2 regions of the Thalassotalea hakodatensis genome follow, and region 2 is predicted to be linked to the other one. Evidence: predicted binding sites of a transcription regulator. Region 2 holds the regulator's gene; the other holds the start of a gene.
The links. The regulator sigma-54, encoded in region 2, starts transcription at its own class of promoters, with help from an activator protein. The targets are predictions, from matches to a motif close to GTTGGCACGNNNNTNGNNT.
Positions count from the first base shown of each region.

Region 1: a site for sigma-54 is predicted at 2,415-2,433, ahead of QUE72_RS01350 (BON domain-containing protein). Genes of this name have one in related genera too.

Region 1 covers NZ_AP027365.1:325,993-331,277, forward strand. The annotation lists gene QUE72_RS01340 (sigma-54 interaction domain-containing protein) at 1-1, shown strand, start outside; gene QUE72_RS01345 (diacylglycerol kinase family protein) at 14-1,612, opposite strand; gene QUE72_RS01350 (BON domain-containing protein) at 1,805-2,377, opposite strand; gene QUE72_RS01355 (hypothetical protein) at 2,715-3,134, shown strand; gene QUE72_RS01360 (hypothetical protein) at 3,103-3,486, opposite strand; gene ompR (osmolarity response regulator transcription factor OmpR) at 3,996-4,721, shown strand; gene envZ (two-component system sensor histidine kinase EnvZ) at 4,728-5,285, shown strand, end outside.
Region 2 covers NZ_AP027365.1:652,621-657,905, reverse strand. The annotation lists gene QUE72_RS02810 (KpsF/GutQ family sugar-phosphate isomerase) at 1-276, shown strand, start outside; gene kdsC (3-deoxy-manno-octulosonate-8-phosphatase KdsC) at 276-824, shown strand; gene lptC (LPS export ABC transporter periplasmic protein LptC) at 821-1,387, shown strand; gene lptA (lipopolysaccharide transport periplasmic protein LptA) at 1,353-1,877, shown strand; gene lptB (LPS export ABC transporter ATP-binding protein) at 1,874-2,605, shown strand; gene QUE72_RS02785 (RNA polymerase factor sigma-54) at 2,662-4,167, shown strand; gene hpf (ribosome hibernation promoting factor) at 4,192-4,479, shown strand; gene ptsN (PTS IIA-like nitrogen regulatory protein PtsN) at 4,502-4,957, shown strand; gene rapZ (RNase adapter RapZ) at 4,973-5,285, shown strand, end outside.

The sequences.
Region 1 (5,285 bases), 330 kb from region 2:
GCAAGCACTCATACTATTCATCAGCACACATTACTATGGATAGGGCTTGCGGTTTAATATAAATATCAAGCGCTGATGCTTGTCGTGTTTCACCATCAATAATATAGTCGATAGGCTCATCAGCGGTAATGATTACTTGTTTACCTTGGCTGTGTTGCACGTTATCTCCAATGTGAGTAGCAGTAAAAGTCGACTGTGCTAAATCCGCTAAACTCGCCAGTGGTATTGCGTTATCTGGCAGGGCGTTTATCCACGTTAAATCAAGCTTTCCGTCGGCAAAGTTTGGTGCGCCATTACCCTGAGCTAACATAGTCGTAAATGGTGCCGCATTTGCTACAACAAGGCTCGCTATTGATACTGTTTTTGCCGGTTGTTCATCGATTGTTACGGTTAAACCTTTTGCTTGGTGATCGATAACGGACTCAGTAAATCCTTGTAAATAAGCTAGTGCACCGCTGTCATTCTTTTTATTTCTATCTGCTGCCGACACCATTTGATGTTCAATCCCTAAACCACATAATAATAAAAAGGTTTCGTTGTTACATTTACCTGTGTCAATCGACGTATCAACACCTTCAATTATATGTTTACAGGCGTTAGAAATTGGCGATAATTTAGCAACGCTGCCTTGAAGAGCATGGACTAATGAATTTGCAGTGCCTAAAGGCATTAACGCTATACTGGTATTATGCTCTATCGCAATTGTAGCAACCTCTTTAATAGTACCATCACCACCGCCAGCAATCAGCAAATCTACAGACTCTGTTATCGCTTGTTTGGCTATTGATTCGGCGCTTTTTTCTTTTGTTGTTTCATGTATGTGTAAGTCGAAAAATGGCGACAACTGTTCTACGATATCTGGCTTAACTTCTGGCCAACTACCTCGTCCTGCTACGGGGTTGGCAATAAGCCAAGCTTTTTGTTTTAAGGCTAAGCTTTTATTTCTTGATAGTTGATCAAGCCATTGTGTTTGTTGTTCTGTTAATTTTAAGGATGGGTATTGTTTTTTGAACTCTTTCATCGCTAGCGCAGAAAATTTAACTTTATTTGTTGCTAAAAAGTATGCAGAAAGCACTACTGCTGCGCTGTTGTCATCACAATAGATAAGACAGTTTTTCTGTTGAGTAATTTGCTTGTGCAGCCATCGCAATGATCTGAGCAAATCATTTTGCTTAAGGTGGGTAAATGAGATTGATAAATAATCAATGTTTTCATCTTTATTAAACCAAGATGTGACGTTTAAAGGGTTAGAAAGATCTAGCATGGCATCAATGTTGTGTTTTTCCATTGCTTCTTTCGTCATATGAATCGTTGGTGATATAAAAAGGTTAGATGTAATTTTTATTGGTTCTTTTCGGATGTTTTTACGTGTACATATATATGTCTCGCCTTTTTGCCATGCGTAATAAGGAAAGAATAGCGAACGAAACCACCATGGGACCTTATTGGTTTCTTTTTTGAGCCAGAAAGCTGTGTATCTTGCGGAGTCGTTAAGTGTCGCTAAGCCAATAGACATAGCACACCAGATTAATAGCACTGATATGATAGGCTTATCTAACCATAAACCGATAATGACTAACACGGGTAACCAAAGATAATTTAATTGTCGCATGAAACTTCCTCAAAAAAAGACCTGACAGAAGTTGCCAGGCCAATACATTTACAGCGAGTAATAAAAGGTTTTAAACGTCGGGAAACTAGCGAAAGAAGTAGATGACGGCATATAATTATTTCTCAAGAATATAAAATCAAAACAACTACTTCTTTGCTACACATTTGTCTAAAAACTAAGTATTAATAAGTATTATGAAGCGGTAATAATCGTTAAGTCTTCTGATACTTCAACTACATCATCAATATTCTTAGCCATTTGAATGACTAATTGTTTTTCAGACGTTGAGTCAACTTCACCTGATAATGATACACGACCGTTTTCAACGTCTACATTGATGTCAGTACCATCGATATCAGAGTCTAGTAAATAACGAGATTTCAATACCACTGCGATTTTGGTATCAACCATTGCACCGACTTCGTTATCATTTTGTTTCGAGTCATTTCTGTTGTCTCTATCAGGCTTCATTACTGTAAGTTCGTTGTTAACAGCCTTTACACCATCAACACCGTGTACAAGCTCTTCAGCAAGCTTACGCTCAACGTCTGATTCAACTTCACCTGTTAGGGTAACTTCACCCTTTTTAACGGTGGTGTTGATATCGAATGAATCTAAATTGCCATTAAATAAGAGTACAGCTTCAGTTTTACCGTCAATCCATGCATCTTTTGCTTCTTTACTCCAATCATTTTCATTCGCTGCAGCAGATGTCATTGTTAACGTTGTTGCAATTAATATAGCACTTGATAAATATTTCATCATTTCTCCTTGATTTCATTTAACATGTTCAAATGCTAATAAGCGAACACTGTGCCAACTCCTAACTTATTGTTTTAATATTGAAATTTTATTTTTGTTTGAGGGTGCTGTGAAAGATTTACAGGGTGAAGTGAAAAAATAGCCATAGAAAGTAAAGGGTATATTGATATTTTTTCATGGCCAACAATGAAATAACATTTCTTTACGGAAAATGTGGATAAAGCACTAAGATTACCACGGAAATTAGGGTACACTTATTAGAAATGGGCGGTTAACGAGAGATCTTGACTTGAAAGTAAAAACATTAAGTTTTTTCTCACTGTATTGCGTTGTTTCTTTTATGAGTGTAGCGCAAGAAGCAGCAGTAGATTACGATAAATGGTTAAAAGATAAATTTCAGCAACAGCATGAAGAACTGTTACCCGTTGTGGCTGTGGCCGATATGTTTTTTGGCTGCAATAAAGCGCGTAATGTAGATGCTAGCCAGCCCAGTGTTAAACAGTTGATTACGAAAATGGGTCGAGACGAACTTGCATTGAAGTTATCGGATTGTTTAGCTGGTGAATTGCCTAATTCAGATACTGCTCTTAATTTTGGTTTAATTGGTTGTTTTGATGAGCAATTAAAAGGTATGCCAGAAAAAGATAAGAAGGTTAAACAAAAATTAGTTAAGCAGGCAATTGAGAAGTTATCAAAATCAGACCGACAAAAATCGTTTACCCATTGTGTTACTGATCAAGCGATTTCTTATCTGAAATAATATTATGCTGTTCGTTAAACGAACTGGGAAGAATATCAACGCCAAACCACTTTCCTAATTTTATCACAATAGGAATGGTAATTGGCGCAAACGGTAAAACGGCAACAACACCTATACCTAAGCCTTTTAAAACATCAATAAATTGTTTATTGGCAATTTTCATTTCCTCGGAAGATGCTTGACGCAATGTGTAACGTTTATACGTAAACAGCATTTCTTTGGTTTCTTTCTTCTCTTGTTCGAGGGCGAGTTTAATCATCACCAATTGTCGTTTCAATAGTGAGGTGTTTTTCCGTCGCTTGATGGAAACAACACGACGTGGGGCTTTAAAAACATGACGCCAAACTTTCATGGTTTATATTCTACCTTGTTTCTCGTAGATTAAACATCTACAAAAGCAATACAAGTCATACTAATGATATAACTATTTGACTTATTTAAAATTACATTAGCGTGTTATTGCCTTTCAAAGCGTATGTATTGCAGACAAATCAATTCTGTACTAACAATGCTTGCCGTTACACCTTTTGGTTTTCGCAAAAAGTTGTCAATATTTATTTCATTGAGTATAAACGTATTGTTGGCATAAACGACAAACAAAGGAAGAAAACAGCTACATTCTATAATCTTTTCAGTATGTTGAAATAATGTTGTCACTTGTTTTATTTTTTGAATGATATTTTTATCATTTTGATATTTAATCAACTAATAACATTTTGTAATAACTCTTTGGCTTACTTAATAAAAAAAGTTTAATAATTTGTAACAAATCGAGGAAAATTGACACATACTTCCTTTATCATATTTACAACGAATAGCTTATAGTAGCTGTAATTAAAAAATTATAAGAATGGTGAGGGTATGGGACAAGAAACACCGAAGGTTTTAGTCGTCGACGACGACATGCGTTTACGCGCATTATTAGAGCGTTACTTAGTGGAACAAAGCTTTGTGGTGCGTAGTGCTGCTAACGCAGAACAAATGGATCGTTTGTTAGAGCGTGAAAATTTTCATTTATTGGTGCTTGATTTAATGTTACCAGGTGAAGATGGTTTATCAATTTGTCGTCGCTTAAGACAAATGAATAATGATATTCCTATTGTTATGCTTACTGCTAAGGGTGACGAAGTTGATCGCATTATTGGCCTAGAATTAGGTGCTGATGATTATATGCCTAAACCTTTTAATCCTCGAGAGTTGTTGGCGCGAATAAAAGCAGTATTGAGAAGAAGAGTTACTGAAGCACCAGGCGCGCCATCACAAGAAGAAAACGTGGTCGAGTTTGGTGAGTATTCGCTCAACCTTGCCACACGTGAAATGTGTAAAGGCGATATTAATATGCCACTTACCAGTGGTGAATTTGCAGTGCTAAAAGCGCTGATCACCCACCCGCGTGAACCTTTATCGCGTGATAAATTAATGAATCTAGCTCGTGGAAGAGATTACTCTGCATTAGAGCGCAGTATTGATGTGCAAGTTTCACGATTACGTCGCATGCTTGAAGAAGACCCTGCTAAACCAAGGTATATTCAAACTGTGTGGGGCTTAGGGTATGTCTTTGTGCCTGAAGGTAAGGCTGTTGCTTAACCATTTATGAGAATTTTGCCACGTAGTGCTTTTGGGCAAACCATATTATTAATTGGTATTTTATTATTGATCAATCAGGCAATCACGCTTGGTTCAATAATGGTGTATATTTTACAACCCAATTCTGATCAAATAGAACAATTATTAGCTAAACAAATTCGTGTTATTTTTATTGAAGTTGATGAACCTGTACTCAGTGCGAGTATGGTGAAGGCATTTCAACAAGAAACCGGTATCAATGTATACACTGAACAAGACGCCATGGAACAAGGTTTACGTGGCGCTATCTACAAAGAAATAGCCTCCCGTAATATGTCTAACTTATTAGGGGGACCAGCCGAAGTAAGGTTCACCCAAGAAGATGATTTTCTTTACTGGGTTCGTCCACCTCAAGCTCCTGAGTACTGGGTGAAAATACCATTAAATAGTTTAGAAGAAGCAAACTACACCCCCCTTGTTATTGTACTCATGATTTTAGGAGGATTAAGTGTCATTGGTGGTTGGCTTGTTGTTAGGCAATTAAATAGGCCTTTAAAAGCACTACAATCGGCAGCCCATCAGGTG
Region 2 (5,285 bases):
ATGACTGCCATCACTAACCAAGAGCACGCACTTGTTGGTTTGTTTACTGACGGTGACTTACGTAGAATACTCGATGCTAAAATAGATATTCATCAAGATAATATTTCTTCGGTAATGACAAAAACACCGACAACAGCGCCACAAAGTATGCTTGCGGCAGAGGCATTAAAAATCATGGAAGACAAAAAAATTAATGGTTTAATTATCGTTGATGAGCATAATAAACCCATAGGTGCAATGAATATGCATGATTTACTAACCTCAGGGGTACTGTAATGATTTCAACCTTATACGGTGAAGTAACCTCTGAGGTATACAACAAAGCGAAAAAGATAAAACTTTTTGTCTGTGATATTGATGGTGTGTTTTCAGATGGACGAATTTATCTCGGTAATGATGGTGAAGAGCTTAAAGCATTTCACACTAAAGATGGTTATGGCATTAAAGCACTTAGCGCCAGCGGGGTTGACGTTGCCGTGATCACAGGGAGGCAATCAAATATTGTTCAAACCCGCATGACAGCATTAACGGTCAAACATATTGTGCAAGGCCAAGAAAATAAACTTCCAACGTTAAAGGCTATGATCGCAGATCTTAGCTTAACGCCAAAACAAGTTGCCTATATAGGTGATGATATGCCTGACTATGAATGTATGCAACATGTTGGTTTAAGCATTGCGGTGAGTGACGCGCACCCAAGCATTCTGTCTATCGCTGACTATACTACGTTTACTCGTGGTGGCTTTGGTGCAGTTAGGGAAACCTGTGACTTATTCATGCAAAGTCAAAACACATTACACAATGCCACAGGCGCAAGTATATGAGCCGAACTCAGGTATTATCGTTTTTATTTTTTGCTTTTGCTATTGCGGCATACAGTGTGCTTGAATGGCATCACACGAAAAAAGAAGACATTGAAGTGGTTGAGAATAACATCACGCCTGACTTTATCGCCGAATCACTTAAAAGTGAGGCTTTTTCGTTACTAGGAAGCTTAACCTATCGCATTGATGCAAGGCGAATGGAACATTACAACGAATTAGCAGTCACATACTTTGAGTACCCTAAATATACCTTATACCCAAAAGATAGTGATGTTCCTTGGAAAATAAGCGCTAATGAAGGCACACTTTACAATAGCAATCGAGTCAAACTCGAAAACAACGTATTATTAATTTCAACGGATGAAAAAAGTTTAATTAGAGAAATTCATGGAAAGTATTTAGAACTCGATTTAAATACCAATATTATTAGCTCAGAAAATCGCATAGAAATAAAAGGTGTTGATTTTGCTATGCAAGGCACAGGGTTAATAATAGACTTAAACACGAAACAGGTAACACTCACACAACATGAACAAACTATTTATCAACCGTCTGCACATTAGTCTTTTATTATTAAGCATGAGTGTTAGCACTGTGTTCAATGTTAACGCTGCCAAAATTGACTTACAGCAAGAAATTAGCATTGATGCTTCTCGACAAGCTGCTGATCTTAAAAATAAAATTTTCAGTTATATTGACAATGTTGTAATTAAGCAAGGTTCATTAGTGATCAACGCTGATCTTGTTCAAGTTATTACGGCAACAGAAACGGATACAAAAACTTATATTGCCCAAGGTAAACCCGCCACGTTTAAACAAACGCTAGAAGATGGAACACACATTTACCTACAAGCTGATGAAATAAAATATGAGCCAGCCAAAAACACAGTGACCATTTCCGGTAATGCCGAATTACGTCAAGAAGGCAGTAAAGTAAACGGTAGTGTGATTACCTATAATTTCTTAACTGAACAAGTACTTGCTAAAAGCGAGAATGATCAACGCGTTAAAACCGTATTACAGCCAAAGCAATTAGAAGAAAAAAATCCATGAACAATGCGAAATTAAATGCTACTCACTTGGCTAAATCCTATAAAGGGCGTATGGTAGTTAAAAATGTTGGCTTAGAAGTAAATGCTGGCCAAATCGTTGGTTTGTTAGGGCCAAATGGTGCAGGAAAAACCACCTCATTTTATATGATAGTAGGCTTGGTTACCCAAGATAACGGCAGCATTACGTTAAATGACGAAGATATCACTTTGCTACCAATGCACGAACGAGCACGCAGAGGTATTGGCTATCTTCCACAAGAAGCGTCTATTTTTCGAAAATTGACTGTATATGAAAATATTATGGCGATTTTACAAACGAGAAAAGAACTAACAGAAATAGAACGAGAAGAAAAACTAGAACATTTAGTAGAAGAATTTAACATTGGACATATTACCGAAAATTTAGGTATGAGTTTATCTGGTGGTGAACGTCGTCGAGTAGAAATTGCCAGAGCACTAGCAGCTGACCCTAAGTTTATTCTGTTAGATGAGCCTTTTGCGGGTGTTGATCCAATTTCTGTAGGTGATATAAAAAAAATTATTCTACACTTAAAAAATAAAGGCATCGGCATATTAATAACCGATCATAACGTTAGAGAAACACTTGATGTGTGTGAACATGCTTACATTGTAAGCCATGGCGAACTCATTGCCCAAGGTGATGCAGATCAAATCCTAGCGAATCAACAAGTCAGAGATGTATATCTTGGTGAACAATTCACGTTATAGTTATAATATGCTTTAGCAAAAATATAAGATTTACTTGAAAGGATAAGAAGTAATTAATGCGCCCAAGTCTGCAACTACGTATCGGACAACAACTCACAATGACGCCGCAACTCCAGCAGGCGATCAAGTTATTGCAGTTGTCCACGTTGGATTTACAACAAGAAATTCAAGAAGCACTAGAAAGCAACCCTTTGCTTGAGGTTGACGAATCATCATCGTCTGTAGAAGACAACCAACCTGATCGTTTAGAAGAAGCTTTTTCCGCAAACACTAATGACGAGAAACCAAACAATAACGATGGTTCAGAAGACTCTACCCCAACGGTAGACGAAATTAGTACCACCGAAGCAATGGATAAATCAGATATCCCTGAAGAACTGAATATCGATACAACATGGGATGAAAGTTACAGTGCTGGCGTATCAAATACCGGCGCAGCACCTATCTCTGACGATTACGTTTACCAAGGCGAAACCACCGATTCCATCCAAGATCACCTACGCTGGCAAATGAAGCTAACCCCGTTCAGTGAAACAGACGAAGCTATAGCCATGGCAATCATCGACGCCATTGACGATGCTGGCTATTTACGCGTCACCACAGAAGAAATTTTAGAATCAGTTGGTGTTGAAGACGTTGAACTTGATGAAGTCGAAGCAGTATTAAAGCGAATTAATGTTTTTGACCCCGTAGGCGTAGGTGCTCGATCAATTGCTGAATGCTTAACTATTCAACTGAACCAATTTGATAAAGACACACCATGGTTAAATGAAAGTAAACTCGTGATCAATGAGTACATTGATTTACTCGGTAACCGTGATTATCGACAAATCATGCGGAAAGCAAAACTCAAAGAAGATCAATTACGTGAAGTGATCCGCTTAATTCAATCTTTAGATCCTCGCCCTGGTGATTCTGTGATCCAAGGTGAAGATCAATATGTGGTACCTGATGTATCAGTCGAAAAGAAAAATGGTCGTTGGATCGTAGAATTAAACCCAGATACTGCACCAAGGCTTTCAGTAAATCAACAATACGCTTCAATGGCTCGCTCGATGAAAAACACGAATGACAGTCAGTTTATTCGATCAAACTTACAAGAAGCTAAATGGTTTATCAAAAGTTTAGAAAGTCGAAACGACACCTTATTAAAAGTGTCTAACTGTATTGTGCAACGTCAACAAGGATTCTTTGAACACGGCCCAGAAGCCATGCGTCCAATGGTGTTAAACGACATTGCTGAAGCTGTAGACATGCATGAATCGACCATTTCACGAGTGACCACGCAAAAATACATGCATACACCGCGTGGTATTTTTGAACTTAAATATTTTTTCTCTAGTCATGTAAGTACAGAAAATGGCGGAGAATGTTCTTCAACAGCGATTCGCGCTTTAATTAAAAAGCTCGTTGCTGCAGAAGTGCCTGCTAAGCCACTGAGTGATAGCAAAATGGCAGAACTATTGGCTGAACAGGGTATCAATGTTGCTAGACGGACGATTGCTAAATATCGAGAATCGTTAAATATTCCACCGTCTAACCAACGTAAAAGTTTACTTTAACTCTCTAGTAAAAGGATAACGCTTATGCAAATTAACCTTGCCGGACATCATGTTGAAATTACTGAACCTATGCGCGATAGCGTCAATAAAAAGTTTGCAAAGCTAGAGCGGCACTTCGATCACATTAACAATGTTTATGTTGTGTTAACGGTTGAGAAACTGAGTCAAATTGCTGAAGCAACCGTACACCTAAGTGGCACTGAAGTGCATGCTAAAGCGGAAAATAATGATATGTACACATCAATAGATTCACTCGTCAATAAGCTCGATAAACAGATCCTCAAATACAAGGGAAAAATTAATCAACATTAGTTTGTTGATCACAAAATCCACTATGAATTTTATCGATATCATCAAAGAGGACTGCACACTGTGTGCAGTCCAAGCTACCAGCAAAAAACGTATTCTTGAACTTTTATGCAGTAAAGCTGCTGATACCAACGATCAAGTCACCACTTATAATTTACTTGAAAGCTTAATGTTAAGAGAGAAAATGGGCTCTACCGGTATCGGTAATGGTATTGCTATTCCACACGGTCGGCTAACATCAACAGATAAAGTCATGATTGTTATCGCTACAGCAGAAACCCCGATAGAATTTGACGCCATTGATAATCGGCCTGTAGATATTTTTATCGCCTTATTTGTACCGGAAGCTAAGTGCCAACAACATTTATCAACGCTACAAAGTATTGCCAAAGTATTCAGCGATAAAAGCGTGTGTAAGCAAGTACGCAAATGCGACAACAACCACGAATTATTTCAATTACTAAAATCTACTGCCCAATAACCTAGGATTTCATCAATGAAACTTACGATAGTAAGTGGCCGCTCCGGCTCAGGTAAAACAGTCGCTTTGCGCGTGTTAGAAGATTTAGGTTATTATTGTGTAGATAATATTCCTGTAAATTTATTACCGGCATTGACCCATACGGTTATTAATGACTACGAAACAGTTGCTGTAAGCCTAGACGTTAGGAACTTACCTGCTGAACCAACAGATGTACCAGAAATACTCGATTATTTACCTAGTGCAGTAGAGCTTTCTATTGTGTATTTAGACGCTGATGACGGCGATCTTATTAGACGGTTTAGCGAAACACGTCGTTTGCATCCGC